3 regions of the Shewanella sp. Choline-02u-19 genome follow, and region 2 is predicted to be linked to each of the others. Evidence: predicted binding sites of a transcription regulator. Region 2 holds the regulator's gene; each other region holds the start of a gene.
The links. Region 2 encodes NrdR, which represses ribonucleotide reductase genes. Its sites were predicted from a motif close to AAACACNANATNTNGTGTTT; they were not measured.
Positions count from the first base shown of each region.

Region 1: nrdA (class 1a ribonucleoside-diphosphate reductase subunit alpha) is a predicted target of NrdR. The motif match lies at 4,922-4,941, and genes of this name have one in related genera.
Region 3: nrdD (anaerobic ribonucleoside-triphosphate reductase) is a predicted target of NrdR. The motif match lies at 2,187-2,206, and genes of this name have one in related genera.

Region 1 is NZ_PJBE01000013.1:1,280,871-1,287,970, reverse strand. It holds gene CXF83_RS12385 (serine hydrolase domain-containing protein) at 1-194, shown strand, start outside; gene gyrA (DNA gyrase subunit A) at 298-2,997, opposite strand; gene ubiG (bifunctional 2-polyprenyl-6-hydroxyphenol methylase/3-demethylubiquinol 3-O-methyltransferase UbiG) at 3,290-4,000, shown strand; gene CXF83_RS12370 (HAD family hydrolase) at 3,993-4,688, shown strand; gene nrdA (class 1a ribonucleoside-diphosphate reductase subunit alpha) at 5,090-7,100, shown strand, end outside.
Region 2 is NZ_PJBE01000013.1:2,412,656-2,419,755, forward strand. It holds gene nusB (transcription antitermination factor NusB) at 1-126, opposite strand, end outside; gene ribH (6,7-dimethyl-8-ribityllumazine synthase) at 141-617, opposite strand; gene ribBA (bifunctional 3,4-dihydroxy-2-butanone-4-phosphate synthase/GTP cyclohydrolase II) at 763-1,866, opposite strand; gene CXF83_RS17180 (riboflavin synthase) at 2,014-2,679, opposite strand; gene ribD (bifunctional diaminohydroxyphosphoribosylaminopyrimidine deaminase/5-amino-6-(5-phosphoribosylamino)uracil reductase RibD) at 2,684-3,805, opposite strand; gene nrdR (transcriptional regulator NrdR) at 3,852-4,301, opposite strand; gene glyA (serine hydroxymethyltransferase) at 4,426-5,682, opposite strand; gene ettA (energy-dependent translational throttle protein EttA) at 6,191-7,100, shown strand, end outside.
Region 3 is NZ_PJBE01000013.1:2,039,839-2,046,938, reverse strand. It holds gene CXF83_RS15685 (NADP-dependent oxidoreductase) at 1-382, opposite strand, end outside; gene CXF83_RS15680 (MarR family winged helix-turn-helix transcriptional regulator) at 562-1,014, shown strand; gene CXF83_RS15675 (hypothetical protein) at 1,095-1,781, shown strand; gene nrdD (anaerobic ribonucleoside-triphosphate reductase) at 2,238-4,355, shown strand; gene nrdG (anaerobic ribonucleoside-triphosphate reductase-activating protein) at 4,422-4,886, shown strand; gene CXF83_RS15660 (YibL family ribosome-associated protein) at 5,022-5,378, shown strand; gene ribA (GTP cyclohydrolase II) at 5,602-6,219, shown strand; gene CXF83_RS15650 (hypothetical protein) at 6,308-7,100, shown strand, end outside.

The DNA.
Region 1 (7,100 bases), 1.1 Mb from region 2:
AAGGTTGGCGAGTTTATGAGTTTGACGGTCGCCCACTCATTTATCATGCGGGTTGGGTTGCAGGTTACGTCGCTGAAATTTCCTATTCACCAGAGCTCAATATTGGCATGGTGATGCTATTGAATGGTGAGTCTAGAGTCATCGCAAAATTAAGTGCTACCTTTTGGCACGACGTATTTAAACAGCAAAAGTAATGCAGGCCATAAATCATCTTGATTGTATTAAACAAAATGTATAAACAACAGAACTAAAAAAGGATGCCAATTGGCATCCTTTTTATTGACTTAAACAACCGCGTTATGCGTCGTCTTCAGGTTTCTCATCTGTCGCTGGAGCTTCAGTTGTAGCCTCGGTATCAAGCGCTTCAGTGATGATTGGGTTTCCCTCTTCATCAAGCTCAACATCTTCATCTTGTATCTCATCAATACGCTGGAGACCAACAACTTTCTCGTCATCAGCAGTACGGATAATCGTTACACCTTGTGTATTACGACCAATACTTGATACGCCAGTAGCCGGAGTACGCACTAAGGTGCCTTTGTCACTAATCAACATGATTTCATCATTGTCGCCAACTTGCACAGCACCAACTACAGCACCATTACGGTCGCTGACTTTAATTGAAACCACACCTTTAGTGCCACGACTCTTAGCCGGATACTCAGATAACGCAGTTCGTTTACCGTAACCGTTCTCTGTCACCGTTAGAATCGCACCATCTTCTTTAGGTACAATCAATGATACAACAGACTGGCCTGCTTCAAGTTTAATACCGCGAACACCGGTAGCAGTGCGCCCCATAGCACGTAACGCGATAATCTCTTCGCCGGTTTCCGGATCAATTTTAACTTCACCCGTTTCTGCATTCCGCGCTTTCTCGTTGAAGCGAACCACTTTACCTTCATTAGAGAACAGCATGATGTCGTCATTACCATCGGTAATATCTACACCAATTAACTGATCGCCATCTTTAAGGTTCACCGCGATAATACCGTTAGCACGTGGATTGCTGTATGCCGTTAACGCTGTCTTCTTAACCGTACCGTGTGACGTCGCCATGATAATGTACTTATCATCTGCGTATTCACGTACAGGCAAGATTGCAGTGATGCGCTCACCTTCTGATAACGGTAGCAGGTTCACAATTGGACGACCACGAGCAGTTCTGCTTGCTAGTGGTAATTGATAAACCTTAAGCCAGTACATCTTACCAAAATCTGAGAAGCATAAAATCGTATCGTGGGTATTGGCAACCAAAAGCTTTTCAACGAAATCTTCGTCCTTCACTTTAGTTGCTGCTTTACCTTTACCACCACGACGCTGCGCTTGATAATCACTTAACACTTGGTATTTCGCATAACCAAGATGAGAAAGCGTAACAACAACATCTTCTTCGTTAATAAGATCTTCAAGACTCATATCAACTTCGTTAGCATTGATAACCGTACGGCGTTTATCACCAAAGTTCTCTAATACTTCATGAAGCTCTTCAGTGATGATCTCCATCAGACGTTGTGGGCTGCTTAGAATAAGAAGTAGCGCTGCAATAACTTCAAGTAGCTCTTCATATTCAGCAATGATCTTGTCATGTTCTAGACCCGTTAGACGGTGCAGACGTAGCTCAAGGATGGCTTGTGCTTGTTGCTCAGTCAGATAATACTTGTCATCACGGATACCATATTCTGGTTCTAACCATTCAGGACGAGCAGCATCATCACCGGCCTTTTCGAGCATGCCTTTAACATGACCGAGCTCCCATCCCTGTGCAATCAGCTTAACTTTGGCTTCAGCAGGAGTAGGTGACGCTTTAATTAGCGCAATAATAGGGTCAATGTTTGCAAGTGCAACGGCGAGAGCTTCCAAAAGATGAGCTCTTTCACGTGCTTTACGAAGTTCAAATACGGTACGACGAGTAACCACTTCACGACGGTGAAGGATAAAGCACTCTAGCATCTCTTTAAGGTTAAATAGTTTTGGCTGACCATTCGTCAACGCAACCATATTGATACCAAAAGAGCACTGCATTTGTGTTTGAGCATATAGGTTGTTAAGTACAACCTCGCCTACTTCACCACGCTTGATCTCAATGACAATACGCATGCCGTCTTTATCAGACTCATCACGTAGGCCACTAATGCCTTCAATCTTTTTATCTTTAACAAGCTCTGCAATCTTTTCGATTAAGCGCGCTTTGTTAACTTGATAAGGAATTTCATGAACAATAATTCGCTCACGTCCATTCTCTTCGGTTTCGACTTCAGCAAGGGCACGCATAATGGCGCGACCACGGCCCGTGTTATAAGCATCAATAATGCCTTTACGACCGTTAATGATTGCTGCAGTAGGGAAATCTGGACCAGGAATGTACTCCATCAACTGTTCAATTGATAAAGCCGGATCTTCAATCAGCGCTAAACAACCTGCAATCACTTCACTCATATTATGAGGTGGAATGTTAGTTGCCATACCGACCGCAATACCTGATGAACCGTTAACAAGTAACGTAGGAATGCGCGTAGGCAATACAGCAGGAATAAACTCAGTACCATCATAGTTAGGTACAAAGTCAACAGTCTCTTTTTCAAGATCCGCTAATAATTGATGCGCAACTTTATCCATGCGGATTTCGGTATAACGCATTGCTGCCGCAGCATCACCATCGACAGAACCAAAGTTACCTTGGCCATCGATAAGTGGATATCTCATTGAGAATGGCTGTGCCAGACGAACAATAGTGTCATATACCGCTGTATCACCATGTGGATGATATTTACCGATAACGTCACCAACGACACGAGCAGACTTTTTATAAGGCTTGTTCCAGTCGTTTTTCAATTCACTCATGGCGAACAATACGCGGCGATGAACAGGCTTTAAGCCATCACGAACATCGGGCAGTGCCCGTCCTACAATTACGCTCATGGCGTAATCTAGGTATGAATTTTTTAATTCGTCTTCAATATTAATTGGTGTTATAGATGAAGCCAGATCAGTCATAAACCGCTCGATCCCTTGAAATTTAGCACGCAATCCTTACAGATAAGAATAGTCATGCTTGAAAACGTGATTTGGCATTCTAACACAGTTATTTGACGGCGCTAGACCCAATACAGCATTCATTTACTATATGAAGTAATAGGCAATACTATTGATTAAAATCAAGGCATAAGTGTATTTTTTGGTCACTTTTAATGATTCCTGAGAAACGACGCGATATCCGCTTTGTTTATTGGCACTAATCATTATAATGAGCACAAAAGACGAATTAATCGATCTGAGGTAATTAATAGTGCAAAACAATCATAATGTCGATCCTGAAGAGATTGCTAAATTTGAAAAAATGGCCGCCACTTGGTGGGATCTAAACGGTGAATTCAAGCCTCTGCACAATTTAAATCCACTTCGCCTCAATTATATAGATCAAACCGCTGGTGGCATTTTTGGCAAGAACGTACTTGATGTTGGTTGCGGTGGCGGTATCTTGTCTGAAAGCATGGCGCGTATCGGCGCAAACGTGACCGGTTTAGATATGGGTGATGAGCCACTCGACGTCGCTCGTTTACATGCATTAGAAATGGGTGTCTCGGTAAACTATATAAAGAACACCGCAGAAAATCATCGCGATGAGCACAGACAACAATATGATGTCATTACGTGTATGGAGATGCTCGAGCATGTACCCGATCCAAGCTCAGTGATCCAAGCCTGCGCAGATATGGTAAAACCGGGTGGCTTTGTTTTCTTCTCTACTATTAATAGAAATATGAGAGCTTATGTCGAAACAATCCTCGGCGCAGAATATTTGCTGAAAATGTTACCTGTTGGCACTCATGACCACAAAAAGTTCATTAAGCCTTCTGAACTCATTGCACTTGCGGATAACGCCGAGCTTATCTGTAATGATGCCGTAGGGATAACCTACAACCCTATTACGGATGTGTTTAAGTATACTAAAAGCTTAGAAGTCAATTATATGATTACCACAGTAAAGAATGACTGACAGTAACCCTTCTACAAAGCACCGTGCCATTAAAGCGGTGCTTTTTGATCTTGATGGCACACTTGCAGACACCGCTCCGGATATGGTTGATGCGCTAAATATCAGCCTGACCCAATTTGGTTACTCGACAGTCACCTTAAGTCAACAGCGTAATCACGCATCTCATGGCAGCTTAGCCATGGTTCGCGCTGCACTTCCTAATGCCAATGATGATATTCAACGACAAGTACAATTGGCGCTGCTAGAGAATTATGAAAAGGTTAATGGTAACAACTGTGACTTATTCCCTGGGCTGTGGCCTTTTCTTAGCTTGTTAAAGCTTAATGATATTCCCTACGGCGTGGTCACCAATAAGCCTGCTCGTTTTACTCGGCCACTGCTGATTAAATTAGGCCTAGACAAACAGATGCCTGCCATTGTGAGTGGCGATTCAACACTTTATTCAAAACCTCATACCGCCCCTATGCTACTGGCGGCTCAGCAAATCGGTGTAAGTTGCCAACATATTCTTTATCTGGGCGATGCAGAAAGAGACATGGTTGCTGCTCGAGCAGCCAATATGCAAGCTGGCTTAGCAGCGTGGGGTTATATCGCGCCCAACGATGATATTAATGCCTGGCCAACTGACATTTGCTTTGCTAACTCAGATGAGCTGATGAAATGGTTCACGCTTCAGCTTAATGACTGAGTTATATTATCAGTATATTGATAAGTGAAGATCGCTCAAGGATCCTGCGATCTTCAAATCCATTTTTGGCTGTATAAATATTCATCTTCCGCTAGGAACCCAAATCAAAACAAGCTTTAAGGGTTAGCTGTTACTAACTGTCAAAATTATCCTCAAGATATCCACAACTTGTTCCCAGAATTCGTACTTGCAAATAACCCCGAACCTCACTATCTTGTACCTAAGAAATTTAAAAACACCATATATTGTGTGTAAGTGGCAATCAGAGACACTATTTAGCAGTTTGTGTCAATAAATTGGAAGCCACTGTTTTACGGTTTCGTTTGGATTGTTTACAGGGAAATGTACGGTGCACCTATGCAGGTCACTTTCATCAATATAAGAACCAAGGTTTATCTTTAATGAATAGTAATATGACAGTCACAAAACGCAGTGGCGAACGTGAGACAATCGATCTCGAAAAAATCCATCGTGTTATTGAATGGGCGGCAAAGGGACTGACTAATGTCTCGGTGTCTGAAGTTGAACTACGTTCTCACCTACAGTTTTTCGAAGGGATCCCAACTGAAGCGATCCACGAGACTATCATTAAAGCCGCTGCAGACTTAATTTCCCCCGAGTCACCTGACTATCAGTTTTTATCTGCAAGATTGGCCATTTTCCATCTTCGTAAAAAGGCGTTTGGTCAGTTTGAACCACCAAAACTTTACGAACATGTCGTTCACTTAGTAGAACTGGGCAAGTACGATGCCCACATACTGCAGGACTATAGCCGCGAAGAGATCGATATATTAGGTAGCTACATTGATCATTGGCGTGACATGAACTTCTCTTATGCAGCCGTTAAGCAGTTAGAAGGTAAGTATTTAGTTCAAAACCGTGTCACTCATGAAATTTATGAAAGTGCACAGTTTCTTTATATTTTGGTTGCTGCGTGTTTATTTGCTAAATATCCAAAAGAAACACGTCTTAAGTACGTAAAAGATTTTTACGATGCAACATCGACGTTTAAGATTTCACTACCCACACCGATTATGGCGGGTGTGCGTACACCAACACGCCAATTCAGCTCTTGCGTGCTAATTGAATGTGGTGACAGCTTAGATTCAATTAATGCCACTGCATCTTCAATCGTTAAATACGTCTCTCAGCGAGCTGGGATTGGTGTGAATGCCGGTCGAATTCGCGCGCTAGGTAGCCCTATTCGTGGTGGTGAAGCATTCCACACCGGTTGTTTACCGTTTTATAAGTATTTCCAAACCGCTGTCAAATCGTGCTCACAAGGCGGCGTACGCGGCGGTGCTGCCACCCTCTTCTACCCTATGTGGCATCTAGAAGTTGAATCGTTACTGGTACTTAAGAATAACCGTGGCGTAGATGACAACCGTATTCGTCACCTAGATTACGGCGTGCAAATTAATAAGCTGATGTACCAGCGCCTTATCCAAGGTGGCATGATTAGCTTGTTCAGCCCATCAGATGTGCCTGGCATGTACGATGCGTTCTTTGAAGATCAAGATGAATTTGAACGTCTCTACCTTAAATATGAAGCTGACGAGAGTATCCGTAAGCAACAAATTAAAGCCGTTGAACTGTTTTCATTGATGATGCAAGAGCGTGCCTCTACGGGTCGTATCTATATTCAAAACGTGGATCACTGCAACACGCACAGTCCATTTGATTCAAAAGTAGCGCCAATCCGTCAATCTAACTTATGTTTAGAAATAGCGCTGCCGACTAAGCCATTGAACAACATCAATGATCCTGACGGTGAAATTGCCCTTTGTACGCTTTCAGCGTTGAACTTAGGCGCGATTAAAAAGCTTGAAGAGCTAGAGCCATTGGCAGATCTTGCCGTACGAGCACTGGATAACTTATTAGACTATCAAGATTATCCGATTATCTCTGCTGAAAAAGCATCGATGAATCGTCGTACTTTAGGGATCGGAGTTATCAACTTCGCTAACTATCTCGCGAAAGAAGGTGTGCGCTATTCAGATGGTTCAGCAAATGGTCTTACCCATAAGACATTTGAAGCAATCCAGTACTATCTATTGAAAGCGTCAATGAACTTGGCTAAAGAGCAAGGGGCTTGCCCAGCGTTCCACGAAACCACGTATTCGAAAGGGATCTTACCTATCGATACCTATAAGCGTGACTTGGACAAAATCTGTGACGAGCCATTGCATATGGATTGGGAAACGCTGCGTGAAGAGATTAAAACTCACGGACTGCGTAACTCTACCCTTTCGGCATTAATGCCGTCAGAGACCTCTTCGCAGATCTCTAACGCCACTAACGGCATTGAGCCACCGCGCGGTCTCATCAGCGTTAAAGCCAGTAAAGATGGTCAATTAAAGCAAGTTGTTCCTGACTTTGAAAAATATCAGCATAGTTATGAACTATTGTGGC
Region 2 (7,100 bases):
ACCATCAACATTTTGTTCAGTTAGAAACTCATGCTCAACATCAGCAATATTGTTGCCACTTAGCTGCCAAGAGTAAATGGCCTGAACCGCTAAACGACGTGCCTTTCGGCGCTCTGAAGGCTTCATTAAATTGTCCTAGATTACAGGTGTTCTTCAAGTGCTTGCAGCACGTTAACCATCTCTAACAGACCCAAAGCAGCTTCGCCGCCTTTGTTGCCTGCTTTAGTACCTGAACGTTCAATTGCTTGTTCAATAGTATCAGTGGTTAAAACGCCGAATGAAACAGGAATATCAAATTCAAGTGCAACTTGAGCTAGACCTTTATTACATTCGCCTGCAACAAAATCAAAATGAGGTGTACCGCCACGGATAACCGCACCAAGTGAGATTATTCCGTCAAATTTTCCGCTTGCCGCAACACGACGTGCAGCAAGTGGCAGTTCAACAGCGCCAGGCACTTTAATTACAGTGATATTATCATCTGAAACTTGGCCAAAACGCTTAAGAGTGTCTACCGCACCACTAAGTAAACTATCTACAACAAAGCTATTAAAACGTGAAACTACGATCGCAATTTTTGCGTTTTTCGATTCGATATTACCTTGAACTATGTGCATTTATCTTACCTAAAATTAGCTAATTACCCAGCATGGGGGCGGAAGAGGCGGTATGATACCACAGCCGTTAACGCTGATCCCCATGCAATTTATAAGAAAAGTGTTAAATTACCCCTTGGATGATTTTCCAACCCAAGATAGTATTTTATTCTGCTATATAATCAGTTACTTCTAAACCAAAGCCTGATAGTGAATGATAACGCTTTGGTGAGCTAAGTAACCGCATTGATGTCACGCCTACATTTGCTAGGATTTGCGAGCCAACACCCACTTGACGTGAGGTTCCTTGCCACTTAGCTGTAATAGGTGCACTGCCGTTATCTTCAGCTTCAAATGCTTTAACTTTGGCTAAAATATCACTGCTATGCTCTTGATGACCGAGCAGTACCAGTACGCCACCGTCTTCGCTAATGCGCTGCATTGCTTTTTCTAGTGGCCAACTGCGTTGCTGATCGCGCTCGGAATGTAAAAGGTCGTTAAAGGTATTTTGTAGGTGAACACGTACAAGTATGTTCTCTGTAACCGGACCTTTGACTAATACATAGTGTAATTGATTATCGATAGTGTCACGGAAAGTCAGCATATCAAACTCACCAAAACGGGTTGGTAGCTTACATTGCGCTTCACGTACAACACTGGTTTCTTTAGTGTTGCGGTATTCAATTAGGTCAGCAATAGTGCCCATCTTTAATCCGTGCTTTTCAGCAAAAATTTCAAGATCTGGACGACGCGCCATGGTGCCATCGTCCTTTAAAATTTCAACGATGACTGATGAAGCTTCAAAACCTGCTAATCTTGCTAAGTCACAGCCCGCTTCAGTATGACCGGCACGGATGAGCACGCCACCCTCTTTTGCCATCAATGGGAATATGTGGCCAGGTTGCACAATATCACTAGGCTTAGCATCTTTGGCAACTGCAGCTTTTACCGTGACGGCACGATCTTGCGCTGAAATACCCGTTGTGACACCTTCAGCCGCTTCAATAGACATTGTAAAGTTGGTTGAGAACTGGGCATTATTGTTGGTGACCATTAAAGGCAGGTTTAGCTGTTCGCAACGTTCTTTAGTCAAGGTTTGACAAATAAGACCGCGACCGAACATCGCCATAAAGTTAACCGCCTCTGGCGTCACCATGTCAGCAGCCATAATAAGGTCGCCTTCATTTTCTCTATCTTCATCATCCATCAAGATAACCATCTTGCCTAGACGAATATCTTCGATGATCTCTTCTATACTATGTAGCGACATGTTCAGACCTTTATTTTGTATTACTGCATTAAGTGAGGTTGCTAACCTTTATGCCTATCGTGGCAAAACAGTATATAAATTTATATGATTATTTTTTTGGAGCTTCTAAAGATAAATTCTATCTTTAAAATAGCCTTAAGCCAGTATTTAACGTAAAAAACCTGAGCGAGCTAACAGTTCCATAGTAACTTCGGACTTAGGTTGCTGTTTTTCATGCTCTGATGAATAGTTCATCAATCTTTCTAAGTGGCGAGCAATGAGGTCAACTTCAATATTAACGCTATCACCAGCCTTCAAATTTATTAAGGTAGTCTCACCTGCTGTATGCGGCACTATGGTCAGTCTAAATCGATGCCCTTGCACTTCATTAACCGTTAAACTCACACCATCAATAGTAATAGACCCTTTATGGGCGATATAGCGACCCAGCTCTACGGGAGGTGATAACCAAAATTCAATTGCCTGACCGCGAACTTGACGGTCATCTACACGCGCCATGCCATCTACATGACCACTGACCATATGGCCACCCAAGCGTGTTGTTGGCGTCACGGCTTTCTCTAAGTTAACCGAGGTGCCGACAGCGTAATGTGCAAACCCGGTAAGGCTGACTGTCTCGGCTGAAATGTCCGCAACATAACCATCTGCTAGCCGCTCTACAACAGTAAGGCACACACCATTGGTGGCAATGCTGTCACCGAGCTTAACGTCCGACAAATCAAGCTTAGCGCTTGCAACTGTTAATCTAATATCATCGCCACGACGTTCAACTTTTCGTAAATGACCTACAGATTCAATAATTCCGGTAAACATAAAGTTAATTACTCATTCTTAACGTCAAGCGAGTATCTTTACCCACTTTTCGTTCATCTATTACATTAATACTGGGTATTTGGGACATCGCCTCAAATGGAGGCAAAGCAAGTAAGTCTCGCCCCTGAGCACCGAGTATTTTCATTGCTTGGTATAAAATAATTTCATCCGCTAATAGCGCGCTAACAAATGCACCAGCGAGTGTTGCACCGGCCTCAACTAACACCGAGTTACAGCTTTTACCGAGAAATACCAGCAAGGCACTAAGGTCTACCCGCTTATCTTTGGCGGATAATATTTGGTGACTAACATGGGCCGGCCATGCCGACTTCACCTTATCAGGGTAGTCACAAGTGCTAATTAGTAAAATCGGGCTGTTGATACTAAACATCTTAAGGTCAGTACCTAGCCGTGCTTGGCTGTCTAATACTACACGCATCGGTTGATGTAGTTCTGCTGGCGCGATCTCATTTGATAAAGAACCCAGTTCACTATGTCGTACATTTAGACTCGGGTTATCGGCCAAAACCGTTTCAACGCCAGTAATGAGTGCACAATGTCTTGCACGTACCCGCTGCACATCTCTGCGAGCTTCTGGCCCTGTGATCCATTTAGACTCACCGTTTGATAGTGCCGTTTTACCATCAAGACTCGCCGCAAGCTTTACCGTCACCCAAGGTAACCCTTGCTCCATTCTCTTCAAAAAACCGAGGTTAACCTGTTTAGCTGCATCGGTTAATAAACCAACGTCAACCTGTATGCCTGCATCACGGAGCATGGTAATACCACGACCAGAGACTTGTGGGTTGGGGTCCGTAACGGCAATAACAACGCGGCTAACCTTGCTTTCGATCAAGGCCTTGGCACAAGGTGGAGTTCGACCATAATGGCTGCACGGTTCTAATGTGACGTACGCGGTCGCACCAATGGCATCATCACCAGCCATGTTAAGTGCGTAGACTTCGGCATGGGGGCCACCAGCACGGATATGGTAACCTTCTCCCACAATCACGCCGTCTTTAACTAATACACTACCAACGCAAGGATTTGGTCGGGTGGTATAGAGTCCTTTTTGCGCTAATTCAATAGCAAGACTCATCATTTGATTGTCTTCAGTTGACCACATAGTGAAATGAGTTCCGATTAATCAATTGGGTAATAAGAGGGTATAACTACTTCTGTAAGTTCGCGATAGCGTCGCCGAACTCCGACACGTCTTCAAACGCGCGGTAAACGGAGGCAAAGCGTATATAAGCCACTTTGTCTAAGTTGACCAATTGGTCCATCATCAAGTTACCTATCATCTCTGATTTAACTTCACGCTCACCTGTCGCTCGCAGCATCGACTTAATCTTAGTTAAGGACTGCTCGATTTGGTCCATCGATACCGGTCTTTTCTCTACCGCTCGAAGCATGCCACCACGCAGTTTATCTTCATCGAAAGGTTGACGACTACCGTCTTGTTTAACCACACGAGGCATCACCAGTTCAGCACCTTCAAATGTAGTATAGCGCTCATGGCATTGCACACACTCTCGACGACGACGTACCTGATGGCCATCTGCGACAAGTCGCGAATCAATCACTTTAGTGTCTGTTGCGCTGCAAAATGGACAATGCATCTAGCCTCCGGTCAGGTATTAAAACGACTTATATAAACGATTTAATAAAAAATCATTATCAATTACCAACAAAAATGGCCGCATAAATGCGGCCATTAAAGTTTACCTGATTTAACGCTTAAGGTTAACCGTAAACAGGGAACTTAGCGCACAATTCAAGAACCTGTGCTTTTACACGCTCGCTAACAGCAAGATCTGTAATATCATCAAGTACATCACACATCCAGTGAGTCAGCTGCACAGACTCTTCTTCACCAAAACCACGTCGAGTAATCGCAGGTGAGCCAATACGCAGACCAGATGTCACAAATGGTGAGCGCGGGTCATTAGGTACTGAGTTTTTGTTGACAGTAATGTTGGCATTACCGAGCGCTGCATCAGCTTCTTTACCGGTAATATCCTTGCTGATCAAATCAAGCAAGAACAGGTGGTTATCAGTACCGCCAGAAACAACATCATAGCCACGTTCAATAAACGTGCGAGCCATTGCTTTTGCGTTTACCACAACTTGCTCTTGGTATGTCGTGAACTCTGGCTCGAGCGCTTCTTTGAATGCAACCGCTTTAGCAGCGATAACATGCATCAAAGGACCGCCTTGACCACCAGGGAAGACGGCTGAGTTTAGCTTTTTATAAATAGCTTCATCATCGATAGCAGAAAGGATCAAACCACCACGAGGGCCCGCTAACGTCTTATGCGTTGTCGTTGTCACAACATGTGCGTGTGGAAGTGGGTTTGGATAGATACCCGCAGCAACAAGACCTGCAACGTGCGCCATATCAACAAATAGGTAAGCACCTACTTTATCGGCGATTTCGCGGAACTTGCCCCAATCAACAATGCCAGAGTATGCACTGAAACCCGCAATAATCATCTTAGGATTATGTTCAACCGCTAGACGCTCAACTTCAGCGTAATCAATCTTGCCCGTTGACTCGTCAATGCCGTACTGAACCGCATTATAGAGCTTACCAGAGAAGCTGACATGTGAGCCGTGAGTCAAATGACCACCGTGAGCAAGACTCATACCTAGAACCGTGTCACCACCTTGAAGAAGGGCCATAAATACGGCTGCGTTAGCTTGTGAACCAGAATGCGGCTGAACGTTAGCATACGTTGCACCGAACAACTCTTTAGCACGAGATATTGCGAGTTCTTCAACAATATCAACATGCTCACAGCCACCATAGTAACGCTTACCAGGGTAACCTTCGGCATACTTGTTAGTAAGCTGAGAACCTTGAGCTTCAAAAACGCGTGGGCTCGTATAGTTTTCTGAAGCAATAAGTTCGATGTGCTCTTCTTGACGGCGAGTTTCATCTTCAATCGCTGCAAACAATTGTGGATCGTAATCCGCGATATTCATGTCTTTTTTCAGCATTATTTACTCCAGCTGTAAATTCTTATAGTAGGGTTGCGCGGTATGATACAGCGCAATTGATCACAATCCCAGCATTAGAAACATGAAATTACTTGCAATTTCCCATCAGCGATATTTCAACAATAGCAAATAGACGCCGTAAACTTGCTCAACGATTGTATTACATAGAAAAAACGCCTTTAATCTATTGATTCATTACTTTGTGGTGTAAATCTAGAAAACTCTGTTCTGCAAACACTCCAGCCCTGACATCATTTAATGGCCCATAATGGCAATAACACCGATACGCGATGTCTTTCTGTTATTCATTACTCCTCCGTCCAGTATCAATATATAAAATACAATCTAGTATGCCCCTCAGTAACGGTTATTTTTGGAGATATTAGCCAATCCCCAAATGTAGAACAGTACTTTTATTTAACTAAGCTGCACCTAAGATAAAGATCAGATTTAAGTTAGGCGGCGATTCGAGTAGAATTGCTGCCATTCCCAGTCAAAGAGAAATAAAATGGCTCAGTTTGTATACAGCATGCTTAGAGTGGGCAAGATTGTTCCGCCTAAAAAGCAAATTCTAAAAGATATCTCCTTAAGCTTTTTCCCTGGTGCCAAAATTGGTGTGTTAGGGCTCAATGGTTCAGGTAAATCAACTCTGCTACGCATCATGGCCGGTCTCGATACCGAAATTGAGGGCGAAGCAAGACCGATGCAAGACCTAAAGATTGGTTACTTACCGCAAGAACCAAAACTTGATCTAAATCAGACGGTTCGTGAAGCTGTTGAAGAAGCGGTTTCCGATGCCAAAAATGCCCTCGTAAGACTCGATGAGGTTTACGCGCTTTATGCAGAGCCAGATGCTGACTTTGATGCACTCGCTAAAGAGCAAGGCCAACTCGAAGCCATCATCCAATCACAAGATGCTCATAATCTTGATGTCGTTTTAGAGCGCGCTGCTAATGCACTGCGCTTGCCTGATTGGGATGAAAAAATTGCAGTGCTATCGGGTGGTGAAAGACGCCGAGTGGCTATTTGCCGTCTGCTGCTTGAAAAACCAGACATGCTACTGCTTGATGAACCCACCAACCACTTAGATGCTGAATCAGTCGCTTGGTTAGAGCGTTTTCTGCAAGACTATGTGGGGACTGTCGTGGCAATTACCCACGATAGATATTTCCTCGACAATGCGGCGGGTTGGATTTTAGAGCTCGACCGTGGTGAAGGGATCCCATGGGAAGGTAACTACTCTTCATGGTTAGAGCAAAAGGATGCTCGTTTACAGCAAGAATCTGCAACTCAAAGCGCTCGTCAAAAGACCATCGCTAAAGAATTGGAGTGGGTGCGCCAAGGTGCTAAAGGACGTCAATCAAAAGGCAAAGCACGTATGGCTCGCTTTGAAGAGCTTAATACCAATGACTATCAAA
Region 3 (7,100 bases), 370 kb from region 2:
GCATACCGAGTACACCGAGAAAGTGTGATTCGTTGATAGGAGTTTGCGGTAGGCGAGTTATTTCGGTGCCATCACTAACATAATGACTGCGCCAGCCGTGCATGCTGCTAACCTTGCTGCCCACTGGAAATTCAACATTGTTTGATTCTGTGACTTCACCAATAGCGCCGCCTTCAAGCACTGCACCAATCTGAAAAGGAGCAATGTAGCTTTTCCTATCAATCATGCGGCCACGCATGTACGGGTCAACCGACATCCATAAATTTTTGACGAGAAATTCACCCTCTTTAATGGCGGGTAAAGTCACTTCTGCTTCGGTAAAGTTACTGGCGTTAGGTAATCCTTCAGGACGAGATTTTAGTTGAATTTGTTTAGCATTCATAATGAGCCTTTATTTTTGTTTGTGCGCAAAGTAATTGTTTGCATCATAACTAACCGCCAAAATTTATGCAAATGCTTTGCGCGCAAAATAACTCTGCGCAAAATAAAATGCGATCAGCTAGTTTTGTTAAAGGGAGTCAGGTAAAATTGCAGTACTTAATAAAGGTAGTGAAGGTCGTAGTGAAAAACAAAGTGTCAAATAACGATACCGAAGCATGTCTGTCGGATAATGTTTGTTTTGCTCTGTATACCGCAGGGAATGCACTTATGCGCGCTTACCGCCCTTTATTGGATCAGTATGAACTCACTTATCCACAGTATCTGGTGATGCAAGCATTGTGGCTACAAGATAGAGCAAGCATGACCCAGTTGTCTCGCGCGACTCGTCTGGATATGGGCACATTGACGCCCATCGTTAAACGTTTAGAGAGCAAGTTATTTTTACAACGCTTGGCTGATGAAACCGATGAACGTAAAAAAGTTATCGCACTCACCAAAGCGGGCTTCGCTCTGCAAGCCGATGCGCTTGCACAAAAAAGTACCTTGCTTGAAAAAGTCAGCATGACTGAGCATGATATTGAATCATTGCGCACACTTTGCTTGACCTTAACCGCAGAATTGAACCAAAAGTAAGCAGTCAATTTTATCATCAAAAAAACGGCACGTTTCCTGCTTAGTTAGGCTATGACTAAATCAGTGCCGAATTTTTGACGATGAACCCACTTAGTAGTATCAATAACCCTGTAAATAGCGGCGCAGTGCTGGCAGATGCATATGGTGTGTCAGGCACTAAAGCGGGAGTCGGCAGCGCTACAGGCATCCAAGGCATTAATGCTGACGCATCAGCTTCATCAACAAATACCGTCACTAAAGATGATCACGGCTTAGTGTTATCTGGCCGCGCTGAGCGAGCGCAGAAAATAGAAGCCATGGCGAAGGACTTTTTTCAAGATGGCAGTTTCAGCTCTGAAAAATTACCCAGTCTTATTCAGCGGCTCTATAAAGATGGTATTTTGTCCGATGGGCAACTGAACCGTCTAACGAATAGTGGCTTTGATATTCCGCCCACTGAAGCGCAGTCATTAGCTGATTTTATTGACGAGCAGCGTGCGACGCTAACCAATAGTGATGAAGATAGAGAGCTGGCAGGGACGTTAGATGAAGCAAAATGGGTTATGCGCACGATGGATTCAATCCAGTCTCCTGCCATTGCACAAAAAGCAAATCGCGTTGCCACTGACATTACTGCTTTGCTAGGGTCTGAACGCCCACTCACTGATCAACAGAAGCATCAATATCAGGGCATAAAATCTTTAATGCAGTTAGCCTCAATGACAGGTGAACATCAACAAGCATCGGGTCAGCTGAACAGTTATTTGGCGCTCGCAAAACAGCATTAATGTCGTTGGTTTTTAGTTAACCCCCTAGCAGGTTATTTTGATGGCTTCACTGGTTAAAAATTGAGGCCGTTATCTGTAACGTTAACCCCATGAACGGTAACATCCGCTCGTTAAAACCGCATAAATCGGTTGTCGTTTACTCATCTTAATCAAATTCCAGCAGCCTCAACAGAGCGTTAAAAATAGCCAGTGAAAGTGCTTGTCTATTTATCCACAATTTATCCCTATTTTATACTGGCACTAGCTCGCTTATAGGCCATCGTCAAGGGCATAATTTTAGATAAGCGTGATCGTTCCCAGTTATTTTTTCTTATTATCTTCGTTGTTTAAAATAATGATCTGGATCAAAGTACTTCTCGTCTTTTTATAGCTTAATGCGCTACATATTGTGATTTAGAATAAAAGTGCCACTATATGTAGTGTTGCTTGTCGATGATGTAGAAGAGGAATTATACAATGCCAGTGGTTATTAAACGGGATGGTTACCGTACGCCTTTTGACGAAACAAGGATTAGAGACGCAGTGATAGCAGCTGCTAACTCGGCAGGTATTGATGACACCGCTTATGCAGAATCTGTCGCGAGACAAGCAGCCGATTCGGTGGCGACATTAGATGAGATAAATATCCACGATCTTCAAGATGCCGTGGAAAACTTGTTGATGGAAGGACCATATAAATCATTAGCGCGGGTTTACATTGAATATCGCCATGATAGAGATGTGAATCGGGAAGTCAGTAGCAGACTCAATCAAGAGATCCGTGGCTTAGTTGAGCAGAGCAATGCGGCGCTATTGAACGAAAATGCTAACAAAGATTCAAAAGTGATCCCCACTCAACGTGATCTGTTGGCGGGTATTGTTGCTAAGCATTATGCCAAATGTCACATCTTGCCAAAAGATGTCGTTGCTGCCCACGAGTCAGGTGAGATCCACTACCATGATTTAGACTACGCGCCATTCTTCCCTATGTTTAATTGTATGTTGATTGATCTTAGTGGCATGTTGACCGAAGGCTTCAAAATGGGCAATGCGGAGATTGAAACGCCTAAATCAATTTCGACAGCGACTGCAGTGACAGCACAGATCATTGCGCAGGTTGCCAGCCACATTTATGGCGGTACCACGATTAACCGTATTGATGAAGTACTGGCGCCATTTGTCACCAAAAGTTATAACAAACATTACCAAGTCGCGCTGACGTGGGGGATTACAGATGCCAAAGCATTTGCGATCTCATTGACTGAAAAAGAGTGTCATGACGCATTTCAGTCGCTTGAATATGAAGTCAATACACTGCATACCGCTAATGGCCAAACACCGTTTGTGACTTTTGGTTTTGGTTTAGGCACCTCTTGGGAATCTCGGCTGATTCAACAGTCAATGATGCAAGTGCGTATTGCTGGTTTAGGTAAAAACCGTAAGACAGCGGTTTTCCCTAAGTTAGTTTTTGCTATTCGTGATGGTATTAACCATAAAACGGGTGATTGTAACTACGACATTAAACAGCTTGCATTGAAGTGTGCAACAACACGTATGTACCCTGATATTCTTAACTATGAGCAGGTTGAAAAGGTGACCGGTTCGTTCAAAACGCCAATGGGTTGCCGTAGCTTCCTCGGGACATTTGAGGAAAATGGAGAATTGGTACATGAAGGGCGTAATAACCTTGGTGTCGTAAGTTTGAACTTGCCGCGCGTTGCACTTGAAGCCAATGGCGATGAAGCTGAATTTTACCGTATCTTAGATGAGCGTTTACTCATTGCCCGTAAAGCATTAGATACTCGTATCGCTCGTTTAGACGGCGTTAAAGCCCGTGTTGCACCTATCCTGTATATGGAAGGTGCATGTGGCGTACGACTACGTGCAGATGATGATGTCTCTGAGATCTTTAAGAATGGCCGCGCGTCAATTTCTCTCGGATACATTGGTTTGCATGAAACCATCAATGCACTTTACGGCAGCGAAACACATGTTTACGACAGTGCTCAACTGCGCGAAAAAGCGGTAACAGTGATCAAATACCTAAAAGCTGCCACCGACGCATGGAAAGAAGAGACGGGTTACGGCTTTAGCCTTTACAGCACGCCAAGCGAAAACTTGTGTAGCCGTTTTTGCAATTTAGATGCAAAAGCCTTCGGGGTTGTTGAGGGCGTGACATCTAAAGGTTATTACACCAATAGTTTCCATTTAGATGTTGAAAAGCAAGTTAACCCATACGATAAGATTGATTTCGAGCAACCTTATCCAGAAATCGCCAATGGCGGGTTTATCTGTTACGGCGAGTTTCCTAACATGCAAAACAATGTTGAAGCATTGGAAGATGTTTGGGATTATAGCTATTCAAGAGTGCCTTATTACGGCACCAATACGCCGATAGATGAGTGTTATGACTGCGGCTTTACTGGTGAATTTGGTTGTACGAGTAAAGGGTTTACTTGCCCTAAATGCGGTAACCACGAACCCAGCCGAGTGTCGGTAACCCGACGTGTGTGTGGCTACTTAGGTAGCCCAGATGCAAGACCATTTAACTATGGTAAGCAAGAAGAGGTTAAGCGCCGAATTAAGCACCTTTAATTTAAGGCCAGCGAGAACGAAACGAGGTGCCATCATTGGCACCTTTTTGTTAAGGAAGAGTTTATTATGCACTATCATCAATATTATCAGACCGATGTGCTTAACGGCCCTGGGACTCGAGCAACACTGTTTGTCTCAGGTTGTGAGCATCAATGCCGTGGCTGTTATAATCAATCGACGTGGAATCCGTGTTCTGGCCATCAGTTTGATGAGCCAATGATGCAGACCATTATTGATGACCTAAATGATACTCGTATAAAAAGACGAGGGCTTTCCCTGTCTGGTGGTGATCCACTGTTCCCTGGCAATGTCGCTGAGATATTGAAACTGGTTAAACGGGTGAAATCTCAATGCCCTGGCAAAGATATTTGGCTGTGGACGGGCTATTTACTCGAACAATTAACCATAGAACAACAAGCGGTGGTTGATCTGGTCAATGTGGTTGTTGATGGCAAATTCGAACAATCATTTGCTGATCCAAGTTTAGTTTTTCGAGGCAGTAGTAACCAAGTGATCCATTATCTAAGATAAGCTAAGCATAAACCTAGGTAATATTACGCTATATGCTGTTATAATGAGGCAATAATGACAAACAGCATCAATACTTTTTTTGAAGCTGTTTTTGTTTCTAAATATGTTATTTAGATTTGAATTTAAGGTTTGTAAATGAATTTAAAGCAGGAGCTGCAAACGCTCAACGATAAGCTCGATAAATTTGGTCGTAAGTTGGCAGCAGCTGAAAAGCGCGAAGATCCAGGGATCGTTATCCAGTTTAAACGTGAGATTGCCACTTTGACTAAGCGTATTGCTAACGTTAAAAAGCAGCAAAATCGTGAGCTAGGCAAAGAAGGATCAACGGTTAAAGATCTTAAATTTAGTCGTGTACTGACTAAAGAAGAGCAAGCTGACATGGGCAAACTGAAGAAGTCAGTTAAAGGATTAGTGGTTATTCACCCTATGACTGCACTTGGTCGTGAAATGGGTATAAAGCAAGTTACTGGTTTTGCAGCGAAAGAATTTTAAGCAAACAGTAAGCTAATTTATTCATTTAGTGAGCCGCTTCAAGTTTATGTGTGAGCGCGCAGCTTATGCTGCGCTATACCGCTCATATATTTGCTAATTGATCAGCTAGTAATGGTTGATGTTTACGCTTTGCGGCGCTCGACGTTAGTTTTCATCCACATTAATATCTTTATCAGGATTCTCTGCAGTCTCAGGGAATGAGAGTAGTCGTTAAGGTTTTATCATGTCGATTAAATATATCGCGTCTTCAAAATTGCCAACACCTTGGGGTGTTTTTGAAATGCACGGCTTTGAAGATAGCGAGACAGGTAAAGAGCACGTTGCGCTTACATTGGGCGTATTTGATGCCGAAAGTCCTATTTTAGGTCGTATTCATTCCGAGTGTTTAACCGGTGATGCGCTTTTCAGTTTACGTTGTGATTGTGGTTTTCAGCTGCAAACAGCGATGCAAAATATTGCTGAAGTAGGTCAGGGCTTTATCCTCTATCTGCGCCAAGAAGGGCGGGGTATTGGGTTGCTGAATAAAATCAGAGCTTATGAGTTACAAGATGGAGGAGCAAATACTGTAGAGGCTAATGAGCGTCTAGGTTTTGCTGCTGATATGCGTAAATATGACATGATTATTCCAATGATGGAACAGATCGGTGTCAGCAAGGTTAGACTTATGACCAATAACCCGAGAAAAGTAAAAGCGATGGAAAGCTTTGGCTTAGAGGTTGTTGAGCGTGTGCCGCTTCAAGTCGGTAAGAACCGTTATAATGAAGCTTACCTTAAGACTAAGTCGACTGAATTAGGTCATATGATGTCAGAGTATCATTTTACCGAGGAAGATAAAGACTAGGCAGCAATTATTAACCGTGGATTTTCCTTGGTTATACCGCTATATTCAGGGCTATCAATTAGAGACCAGTTAAGTTGACATTTAATTTATGGCCCTTTCGCGTTACCTTTCAATTCTACTGATTTTTTTTGTCCTGCCAGCCAATGCTGAAAAGGACTACAGCCATTATGCATTTGCCAATTATTTAGGAAGCGGTGTTTACCGAACCTCTGGGCAAAATGCGACGGTTATTAATATCCCTTTAAGCTTCGACCTTCAGCGAACAGATACAGAATCCTTAGTGCTACGCACGCCATTATCACTCGGCTTTTATAACTTTACTTGGAGTGATATTCCTGACGGTGACTTTCCAAGCAGTGTTGGTACCGCCACTTTTACCCCCGGTATAGAATATCGAATAAAGACCTCTGAGACCCATGAGTTTCAGTCATATGTAGATTTAGGCGTTGGTACTAATACCACTAATGGCAATGATGTGATTATCTACTCAGCAGGGATGTCGAGCCTGCTTGATTTTGAGCTTAAGGATACAAAGCCCGTTTGGGTCAATCGTATATTCTTTGCAGGCTATCGCAGTCTTGATGACGCCCCGAATGAAACCTATTCAGCGATTCAATCTGGCGTGGATATTGGCACTAATTATCATTTTCAAGTCGCTGACATTGGCATTGAGCCAAGATTATTTGTGGCAGGTTACTGGTACTTTGACAAACTTAGGTTTGTGACGCCTTTTGAGGAAGATGTTTTGGTGACAAACAGTTTTGAAGCTGGGATAACCTTGGCTTTTTCAAAACCGGTCGGATGGGATCTGTTTAATATGAGCCGGTTTGGAGTGAGTTATCGTACTGGTGATGGGATACAGGTTTGGCGGCTTATATTTG